One region of the Georgenia sp. Marseille-Q6866 genome, then DNA from elsewhere that is predicted to be linked to it. Evidence: riboswitches for the same ligand, from Rfam matches in the RefSeq annotation. Region 1 holds a riboswitch; the other holds the start of a gene.
What was found. Region 1 has a riboswitch for S-adenosylmethionine ahead of ACWPXV_RS15100 (hypothetical protein). Riboswitches for the same ligand answer to the same signal wherever they lie in the genome.
Positions count from the first base shown of each region.

Region 2: another riboswitch for S-adenosylmethionine. It lies ahead of ACWPXV_RS06300 (methylenetetrahydrofolate reductase); the one in region 1 lies ahead of ACWPXV_RS15100 (hypothetical protein).

Region 1 covers NZ_CBCOOR010000022.1:16,498-20,865, reverse strand. Annotated here, with positions in the region: gene ACWPXV_RS15110 (DegV family protein) at 1-52, opposite strand, end outside; gene ACWPXV_RS15105 (AAA family ATPase) at 112-732, shown strand; gene ACWPXV_RS15100 (hypothetical protein) at 798-1,772, opposite strand; SAM riboswitch class IV at 2,057-2,181, opposite strand; gene ACWPXV_RS15095 (DUF222 domain-containing protein) at 2,316-4,145, shown strand; gene ACWPXV_RS15090 (flavin reductase family protein) at 4,261-4,368, shown strand, end outside.
Region 2 covers NZ_CBCOOR010000005.1:124,674-129,041, forward strand. Annotated here, with positions in the region: gene metE (5-methyltetrahydropteroyltriglutamate--homocysteine S-methyltransferase) at 1-1,912, opposite strand, end outside; gene ACWPXV_RS06300 (methylenetetrahydrofolate reductase) at 1,909-2,781, opposite strand; SAM riboswitch class I at 2,834-2,928, opposite strand; gene ACWPXV_RS06305 (bactofilin family protein) at 3,112-3,687, shown strand; gene ACWPXV_RS06310 (hypothetical protein) at 3,764-4,315, shown strand.

The sequences.
Region 1 (4,368 bases):
TCTGCGGCGACAGCGAGGCCGTGGAGTCGGTGAGGACCACGACGCCGGGCATCGACCCATCATCGCACCCTGGCCGGATCACGAGGCGACCGCCTGTGGCAGAGTCGCGCCATGCGCCTGCTCGTGATCTTCGGCCCTCCCGCCGTGGGCAAGATGACGGTGGGGCGCGAGGTCGCCCGGCGCAGCACCTTCCGCCTCTTCCACAACCACGCGCTCATCGAGCCGCTCTTGGAAGTGTTCGACTACGGCACGCCCCCGTTCACCCGGCTGCTCACCGAGTGGCGCGCACGGGTCGTCCAGGAGGCGGCCGTGGCGGGCACCGACCTGCTGCTCACCTACGTCTGGGGCCTGGACCTGCAGTCCGACCTCGACGAGCTGATCCAGCAGGTCCGTCCCTATGTCGAGGCGGGCGCCGAGGTGTCGTTCGTCGAGCTGGCGGCCGACCTCGACACACGCCTCGAGCGGAACCGGACCGAGCTGCGGCTCGCCGACAAGCGGTCCAAGCGGGACGTCGAGTGGTCCGACGCCAACGTCCGCGAGATGGAGCGGTTCGTCATGAACACCGGTCCCCGGCCCGACGGCGGCCCGCCCCTGCCGGGTACCCGTCTCCTCGCTCAGCACCGGCACCTGCGGCTCGACAACCGCGACCTCGCTCCTCACGAGGCGGCCGACCGCATCCTCACCTGGCTCGAGGGTCCCCACGAAGCGCTGCCCACCGCCCCACCGTCCTAGGTGTGGCCTCCTGGACCTTGGAGGACCAGGACTCCACACCTAGGCGGTCGGGCCGCGGTGCCGGCTCACGCCGGAACCGGCTGCGCCTCCGTGGTCGCCCCGGCGACCGACACCAGGCCACGGGCCTGGAGCGCCGGGATGATCCCCCGCAGCAGCCGCTGGACGTCGGCGGGGATGGAGCCGGGCAGGACGACGAAGCCATCCGCGGCACCGGCCTCGACCCACCGCTCGATGGTGGCGACGACGTCGCCCACCGTGCCGACGGCCTCGAGCGCACCCGACCACCCGGCGTCGCCGCCGGCGATGTCGGTGAGGAGGTCGGCGCGGGCGCGGGCGGACTCGTAGTCGGCGGCGATGACGGTGCGCAGGTCGACGAGGACGCGGACGGGGCCACGGCCTGCGGCACGCGCGGCGGAGCGGACGGCGAAGCGCAGCTCGCGCGCCCAGCTGAGGTCGGCCTCACGGAGGCGGACGACGTCGGCGAGCTCACCCGCGGCGGCGAGGTCGGCCTCCTCCTCGAGCGGGACGACGACGGTGGGGCGCTGGCTGGAGCGCGCCTCCGTGCTTCGGACGAGCTCCTCGAGGAGGTCGCCGAGCTGGGGCAGTGCGGCCACCGGCGCCTGCTCGCCGCGGGCCACCTGCAGGCCGGCCCACGAGCCGCTCTTGCGGTTGAACTGCGCGAGCTCGGCGGCCACGGCCGAGTCGGCGCGGCCGAGCTGGACGGTGGGCACGAGGCCCGTGCCGCCGGCGCTCGGGCTGATGCGGCGCGCGGCGATGACCGGGTCGAGCCAGGCGTTGGGGCGCGGTGCGGCGTCGGCGCGGAGCCGGAAGTCCTCGCCGAGCGTGACGAAGGAGACGCCACCCTTGTGGGCCGCACGGGCGTAGGAGGCGAGGCGGACGAGGTTGGCCTGCTCGGCGGGCAGGCCGGCAGCCGCCTCACGGTCGTGGGCGGGGGCGCCGAGGCCGGAGAGGTCGAGGGCGATCGTCGCCGTGGTCGAGGTCGTCGCGGTGGTACGGGTGGGCAGGAACGCAGCAGTCATGGCAGCACCTATCGAGGTCGCAGCGCCTGGGGCGCAGGGAAGGACGTGAGACCTGATACGCCGGATCCGGCGCCTGGCGTGTCACTCGCCGGCGGCTCGGGGGCTTGGATCAGGGGTGACGCGTCAGCGCGGCTCGCGCCGAGGGCGTCGCTTCCGTATGTCTCAGACCGACATACACGGACGACCGCACATGCACATGCTGCTGCCGCAACGGCTGGTGATCTGCCGGGGGCTGAGGTGCGTGGTCATCCTGGTACGTCCTTCGCGTGCTGGCACTCTCGCGGTGCGCTCCGTTGTCCCGACGGTCGCGGGACCAGGTCATCACCCGGGGCACCCACCGCACGTGGCGGGTTGCCGACCAGCAAGCCGGGGCTTAGCGCACTCGAGGTACGCACTGGTGCTCTGAACCTGTCGCAGACGCTAGCGGCGCCTCACTTCATGTGTCAACTGTCACGCGGTCGAATGTCAGTGGGCGGTCATACGGTGGAGTCATCAGGTTCACAGCACCGAGGTGGTGAGCGAGATGGCGGCGACGCAGGGCCAGTGGCTGAGCGCGGCCGACCTCGCCGGTCCCCGCCCTGGCTCGTGCTCGACGACGGCCCCGCCGAGCTCCCTCCCTTCCGCCCGACCCGCTCCCGCCCGGTGCCGGCCCTGACGAGCGTTGCGCCGAGGAGGTCCCACTCGAGGACGACGGCCCGCCCGAGCTCCTCCTCTCCTCCCGACCCTCTCTTCCCAGCAGGCCGGCGCGGGCACACGGACGACGACGACGGCGCAGAGCTGGGTGGCCTGCTCACCTCCCTGGCCCCGGGGCCAGCCCTGGCGGAGACTCTCGAGGCTCTCGACCCACGCACCGTCGACCTGTACGCGCTGGTGGAGATGGTCGCCGGCTACCAGCGGGTCGCCTCGTGGGCGGCCGCACGGGTCACCGAGCTCAGCGGTCTCCTCGCCGGGCGGCCCGGCATCAACCCGCACCACCCGCTCCCCGGCGGGAAGATCGCTGCCGACTCGGCCGCCGCCGAGCTCGCCCCGCGACTGGGGATCACGCGGTTCACGGCGCGGCGGATGGTCGAGCGCGCACGGCTCTTCCGGGACAAGCTCGACCAGACGGCGAACGCCCTCGAGCAGGGGCTCATCGACCCGGCCAAGGCGGCCGTGCTCACGCGTCACCTGGCGGAGCAGCCGGCGGACGTCGCCTGGGAGGTCCAGCGGGTCGTCCTGCCCGACGCCCCGCAACAGACCCCCAGCCAGCTCGCGCGTGCCGTGGAGAAGGCGATCATCGCGATCGACCCCAGCCGGGCGGTCCAGCGGCACCGCCGGGCGCGCGAGGAGCGGCGCGTGGACCACCCGCGGCCACTGCCCGACGGCATGGCCTCGATCCACGCGTTCCTTCCCGCCACCGACGCTGCGGGCTTCGACCTCGCCCTCGAGGCCGCTGCCCGCAGCGCCAAGGCGGCCGGGGACAGTCGCACCATCGACCAGCTGCGTGCCGACGTCCTCGCCCTCATGGGCCACACCGCGCTCGAGCAGGGCTACATCGGGCTGCCGGACATGAGTGACACGGACGCGGCCGCGGAAGCGGGCGACGAGGACTCCCGCGAGGTCGACGCCGACGACGGCGTGCCCACGGCCCCGTCGGCCGCGACCGGCACGCCGGACCTCCAGCCCGTGAGCGACTACCTGAGGATGCTCCACATGCCGGTGGGCACCATCGGCGGCAGGCGTGCGGTCATCCGGGTGGACGTGCCGCTGTCGGTCCTCGTTCTCCCACCGGAGACGCAGGGTGCCTTCCCCGCGTACGGCGAGTGCTGGGACCACCTCACCGGAGACACCGACGACGCCCCAGGGGCGAGCCCTGCCCACGACCCTCCAGGGGACAGCCCTGCCGACGACGGCCTGCTGCCGATGGCCGAGGTCGCCGAGCTCGAGGGCTACGGCCCCATCACCCCGGACGTCGCCCGCGCGCTGGCGATGAGCGCAGGCACCTGGCAGCGCATCGTCACCGACCCGCTGAGCGGGGAGGTCCTCGACGTCGGCCGCACCCGCTACCGCCCACCCGCCGCCCTGGCCGAGTTCGTCCGGGCCCGCGACCGCAGCTGCGTCATCCCGGGCTGCTCCACCCCGGCCCACAGCTGCGACCTCGACCACGTCGTCCCCTTCCCCGACGGCCCCACGAGCGCGTCCAACCTCGGTGCCGGGTGCCGACCGGACCACACCATCAAGACGCTCGGCCAGTTCCGCCTCGAGCACCTGGGAGGCGGCACCTTCCGCTGGATCACGCCGAGCGGTCACGTCTACCAGCGCGACCACCACGGCCGGGTGACCTGGGTGCGGACGGACACCGGCAGCATGGACGCCGCCGAGCCGCCCTTCTGAGACGGATGGCCTAGGTGCGTCCAGGGACTGGGAGGTCACACCCGCTGAGCGCCCACGGCGGGCACGCCTGGTCGACAATGGGGAGAGCCCCAGACTCGACCGCGAAGGACCGTTGATGACCGCCGAGCAGCCCGCCGCCCCCACCTCCCTGCCCGCGTCGGTGGACAGTGAGGAGTTCAAGGCCGTCTTCCGCCGCCACCCGGCAGGCGTCGCCGTCATCACC
Region 2 (4,368 bases), on a different contig from region 1:
TGATGCCGATCCCCGCGGCCTCGAGGTCGCCAACCTCGTCGCGCAGCGCGAGCGCCACCTGCGCCGCGGTGTCCGCCAGCGGCTGGTCGTCGCGCACGAAGGACCACGCGAGGATCGTCACGGGGCCGGTGAGCATGCCCTTGACGGGCTTGTCGGTGAGCGAGGCGGCGTGCCGGGACCACTCGACGGTGATCGGCGCGGGCCGCGCGACGTCACCCCAGAGGATCGAGGGCCGCGTGCAGCGGGTCCCGTAGGACTGCACCCACCCGTTCTCGGTGACCGCGAAGCCCTCGAGGTTCTCGGCGAAGTACTGGACCATGTCGTTGCGCTCGGGCTCCCCGTGGACGAGGACGTCCAGGCCCAGGTCCTCCTGGAGCCGCACGACGCGCTCGATCTCCTCGCGCATCGCGGCCGTGTACTGCTCGGCGCTCAGCTCGCCGCGGCCGTACGCGGCCCGCGCGCGGCGGATCTCGACGGTCTGCGGGAAGGAGCCGATCGTCGTCGTCGGCAGGGGCGGGAGGTCGAGGACCTCGGCCTGCGCGGCCGCACGCTCGGCGAAGGGGGCGCGGCTGCGGTCCGCGTCGGTGAGCGCGGCGACGCGGTCGCGGACGTCCGCCCGCCGCACACCCGGGTGCTCGAGGCGGCTGCGACGGCGGTCCGCGGCGGCCGCGAAGGCGCCCTTCGCGGCGTCGCGGCCCTGGGTGAGGGCCGTCGCGAGCGCGAGGACCTCCTCGACCTTCTGGTCGGCGAAGGCGAGCCAGCTGCTCAGCTGCGGGTCGAGCCGCGTCTCCGCGCCGACGTCGTAGGGCACGTGCTGCAGGGACGTCGAGGTGGCCACGCACAGGCCGCCGTCACGCGCGGCGCCGGCGGGCAGTCCCGCCTCGAGCTCCTGCAGGCGCTCGAGCGCGGCGTCCAGGTCGGTCCGCCACACGTTGCGTCCGTCGACAGCGCCCGCCACGACGACGGTGTCCCCCAGCTGCGAGAGCACCTCACCGGACGGCACCCCGCCGCGGACCAGGTCGATGCCCACGGCCTCGACGCCGGTCCGGGCGAGGACGGGCAGCGCGTCCTCCGCCGGCCCGTAGGCGACCGGGACGAAGAGGGCGGGCCGCTCGGGCCGCGTCGTCTCCGCCGCCAGCACGGTGTAGGCGCGCTCGACGGCGGCCAGCACCTGCTCGCGCGGCACCCCCCAGTCCACCGCGAGGGCAGGCTCCTCGAGCTGCAGCCACGGCGCCCCGACGCCACCGAGCGCGTGGAGCAGGTCGACGTAGGCGGGGAGGACGTCATCGAGACGGTCCAGCGGCGTGAAGCCCTCCGGCGGCGCGGCCGCGGGTGCGGCGCCGTCGCCCGGGTCCTCCGCGGCCACGGCCTTGCTCAGCAGGAGGAAGGTCACCGGCCCGACGACGACGGGACGGGTGGTCACCCCCTCGGCCGCCGCCTCGAGGAAGAGCCGCTCGACGCGGTCGTCGGACAGTCGGAACCGGGTCTGCGGGCTGATCTCGGGGACGAGGTAGTGGTAGTTCGTGTCGAACCACTTCGTCATCTCCAGCGGCGGCCGCTCCCCCTCGCCCCGGGCCACGGTGAAGTAGCCGGGCAGGTCGAGGGCGCCGTCGTCGTCGAGGAGGTGCGCGAACCGGGGCGGGACGGCGCCGAGCGTGACGGCGGTGTCGAGCACCTGGTCGTAGAAGGTGAAGTCGCCCGGGATGGAGGCGTCGTCCGGGGCGAGGCCGAGGTCGACGAGCCGGGCGCGCTGGCGGCGGCGCAGCTCGGCGGCCGCGATCTGGAGGTCGTCGAGCTCGCTGCGGCCGGCCCAGAAGGACTCCACCGCCCGCTTGAGCTCCCGGCGTGGTCCGATCCGCGGGTAGCCGAGGATGGTGGCGGCGGGCAGCTGGGGTGCGGTGGGGTCGGTCATGAGATCGTCCTCGGGCTCGTGGTGGACAGCGGGCGGCGGAGGCGCTCGACGACGTCGAGAGCCGGCCGGTACTGGTTGAACGTGAACAGGTGCAGGCCGGGGGCGCCAGCGGAGACGACGTCGTCCACCAGCGCGATGGTCGCGTCGATGCCGATGCGGTGGCGCTCCTCGTCGTCGGCGGCCGCGGTGAGGCGGTCGAGCAGCACCTCGGGGACCGGGACGCCGGTGAGCTGGGCCAGCCGGCGCAGCCGGCGGGGGTCGGTCATCGGGATGATGCCGGCGACGAGCGGGAGCACCACCCCGGCGGCGCGGGCCTCCTCGACCAGCCCGACGTAGGCGGCCACGTCGTAGAACACCTGGGTGATGGCGAAGTCCGCACCGGCCGCCTGCTTGTCACGCAGGGCGACGACGTCCTGCGCGCGGGTGTGGCTGGCCCCGGCGGGGTAGGCGGCGACGGCGACGCTCAGCGCCCCGGTGGTGCCGAAGCGCGCCAGCTCCGCCGCCCGGATGAGCGCGACGAGCTCGGCGGTGGTGTTGACGCCGTCGGGCTGCGGCACCCATGTCGGCTGCCCGGCCGGTGGGTCGCCGCGCAGCGCGAGGAAGTCGCGGACGCCGTCCTCGATGAGCTCGTCGACGAACTGCGTGAGCTCGGCGCGGGTGGAGCCGACGCAGGTGAGGTGCGCGATCGGGGCGACACTGGTCTCGGCGAGGATGCGGCGCACGAGGGTGCGTGAGGAGTCACGGGTGGAGCCGGAGGCGCCGTAGGTGACCGAGAAGAAGTCGGGGGCCGCGGCGGCCAGACGCTCGACCGTCCCCCACGCCGCCGCCTCGCTGGCGGGCGTGCGTGGCGGGTACAGCTCGAATGACACGGTCGGTCGTCCACGCGGCACAGTCACGAGGCTAGCGGTGCTCAAGAGGTCTCTCCCATCGGGCCTGGCGGAAGCACCCGCACCCGTGTGACGGGGGGTTGCTGCGGCGTCGTCGAGCCAGGACTCTCGGCCGCTCTGGATGGTGAGTGGATCGTCGCGGCGTGGTCACGGCACGGGCAAGGCTCATCCGGCATGCGAGACCCGAGCCCCGTCCGGGCCCCGTCGATGAGACGGCTCTCACCGCTTCCTCACGGTGACCTCACGTGCCGAGGCTGAACTGGTGACGATCCACCGGGACGGCCCGGAGGACCTCGAGAACAGGACATCGCCATGACCATCCGACGCACCCTTGCCGCCGGCACCGCCGCCGGGCTCATGCTCGTCGCCGTCCCGTCCGCGGCCCAGGCCGACGACGTCACCCGCAGCGGGAGCTTCACGCTCGCCGCCGGGCGCACGATCGACGGCGACCTCACCGTCCGCAACGGCACGGTCACCATCCGCGGGACCGTCGAGGGCAACCTCCGCCAGGTCGGGACCGGTTCCGTCGTCATCGCCGCCACCGGCGAGGTCGACGGCAACGTCGAGGAGACCGGCGCGGGCACCGTGCAGGTACACGGCGACGTCGACGGCAACGTCAAGGAGAGCAGCACCGGCCTGGTGCACGTCTACCGCGGTGGTTCGGTCGACGGGAACGTCGAGGAGCTGCACGACGGCGCCGTGTACGTCGCCGGGACGGTGGACGGCAACGTCAAGGAGTCCGGCCGCGGCCACCTCTACCTCTACGGCACCGCCCGCGTGGACGGCAACGTCTACGAGCGCGACAACGGCAACCTCTACGTCTACCGCGGCGCCAAGGTCGACGGTGACATCAGCGAGGGCGGCGCCGGGAGCCGCGTGCGCCGCTGAGCCCCTGCCGGTGAGCACCTCCCCCGGACGCGGGTGGAGGTGCTTCGCCGTCCCCCGGGCCGCGTAGCGTGGGCCCATGGCCACCAGACGGCACGACGAGGTCATCGGAGCGGACAAGGTCACCGGCGCCACCGGCCGCCCCCGCGAGGAGTGGTTCGCCGCGCTCGACGCCGCCGGGGCGGACGGGTGGGCGCACAAGCGGATCGCCGAGTGGCTCGTCACCGAGCACGGCGTCGACGGCTGGTGGGCGCAGAGCCTCACCGTTGGCTACGAGCAGGCACGGGGGATGCGGCAGCCGGGGCAGCGCCCGGACGGCACCTTCGACGCCAACGTCTCGAGGACGGTGGGCCTGCCCGCCGAGGACGTCTTCGCCCACCTGGCCGACGCCACACTGCGCGCGGCGTGGCTGCCGGGCTGGCGGCTGGCGAGCGCCAGCCCGCCCAAGCGTGCCCGGCTCACGGACGACGACGGCGAGGCGCGCGTCGTCGTCGAGCTCGCCGCCGGCGCCGGCAAGGTGCGGGTCGCGGTCCAGCACGGCCGGCTCCCGGACGCGGCCACCGTGGCCGAGTGGAAGGACTTCTGGAGAGCCGCGCTCGGCCGGCTCGCTGCGAACGCGACCGGCGCGTAGCCGCCTCGATCTGCCGCTGGCGCTGACCTACCCGGTTGTCCTCTCAGCTCCGC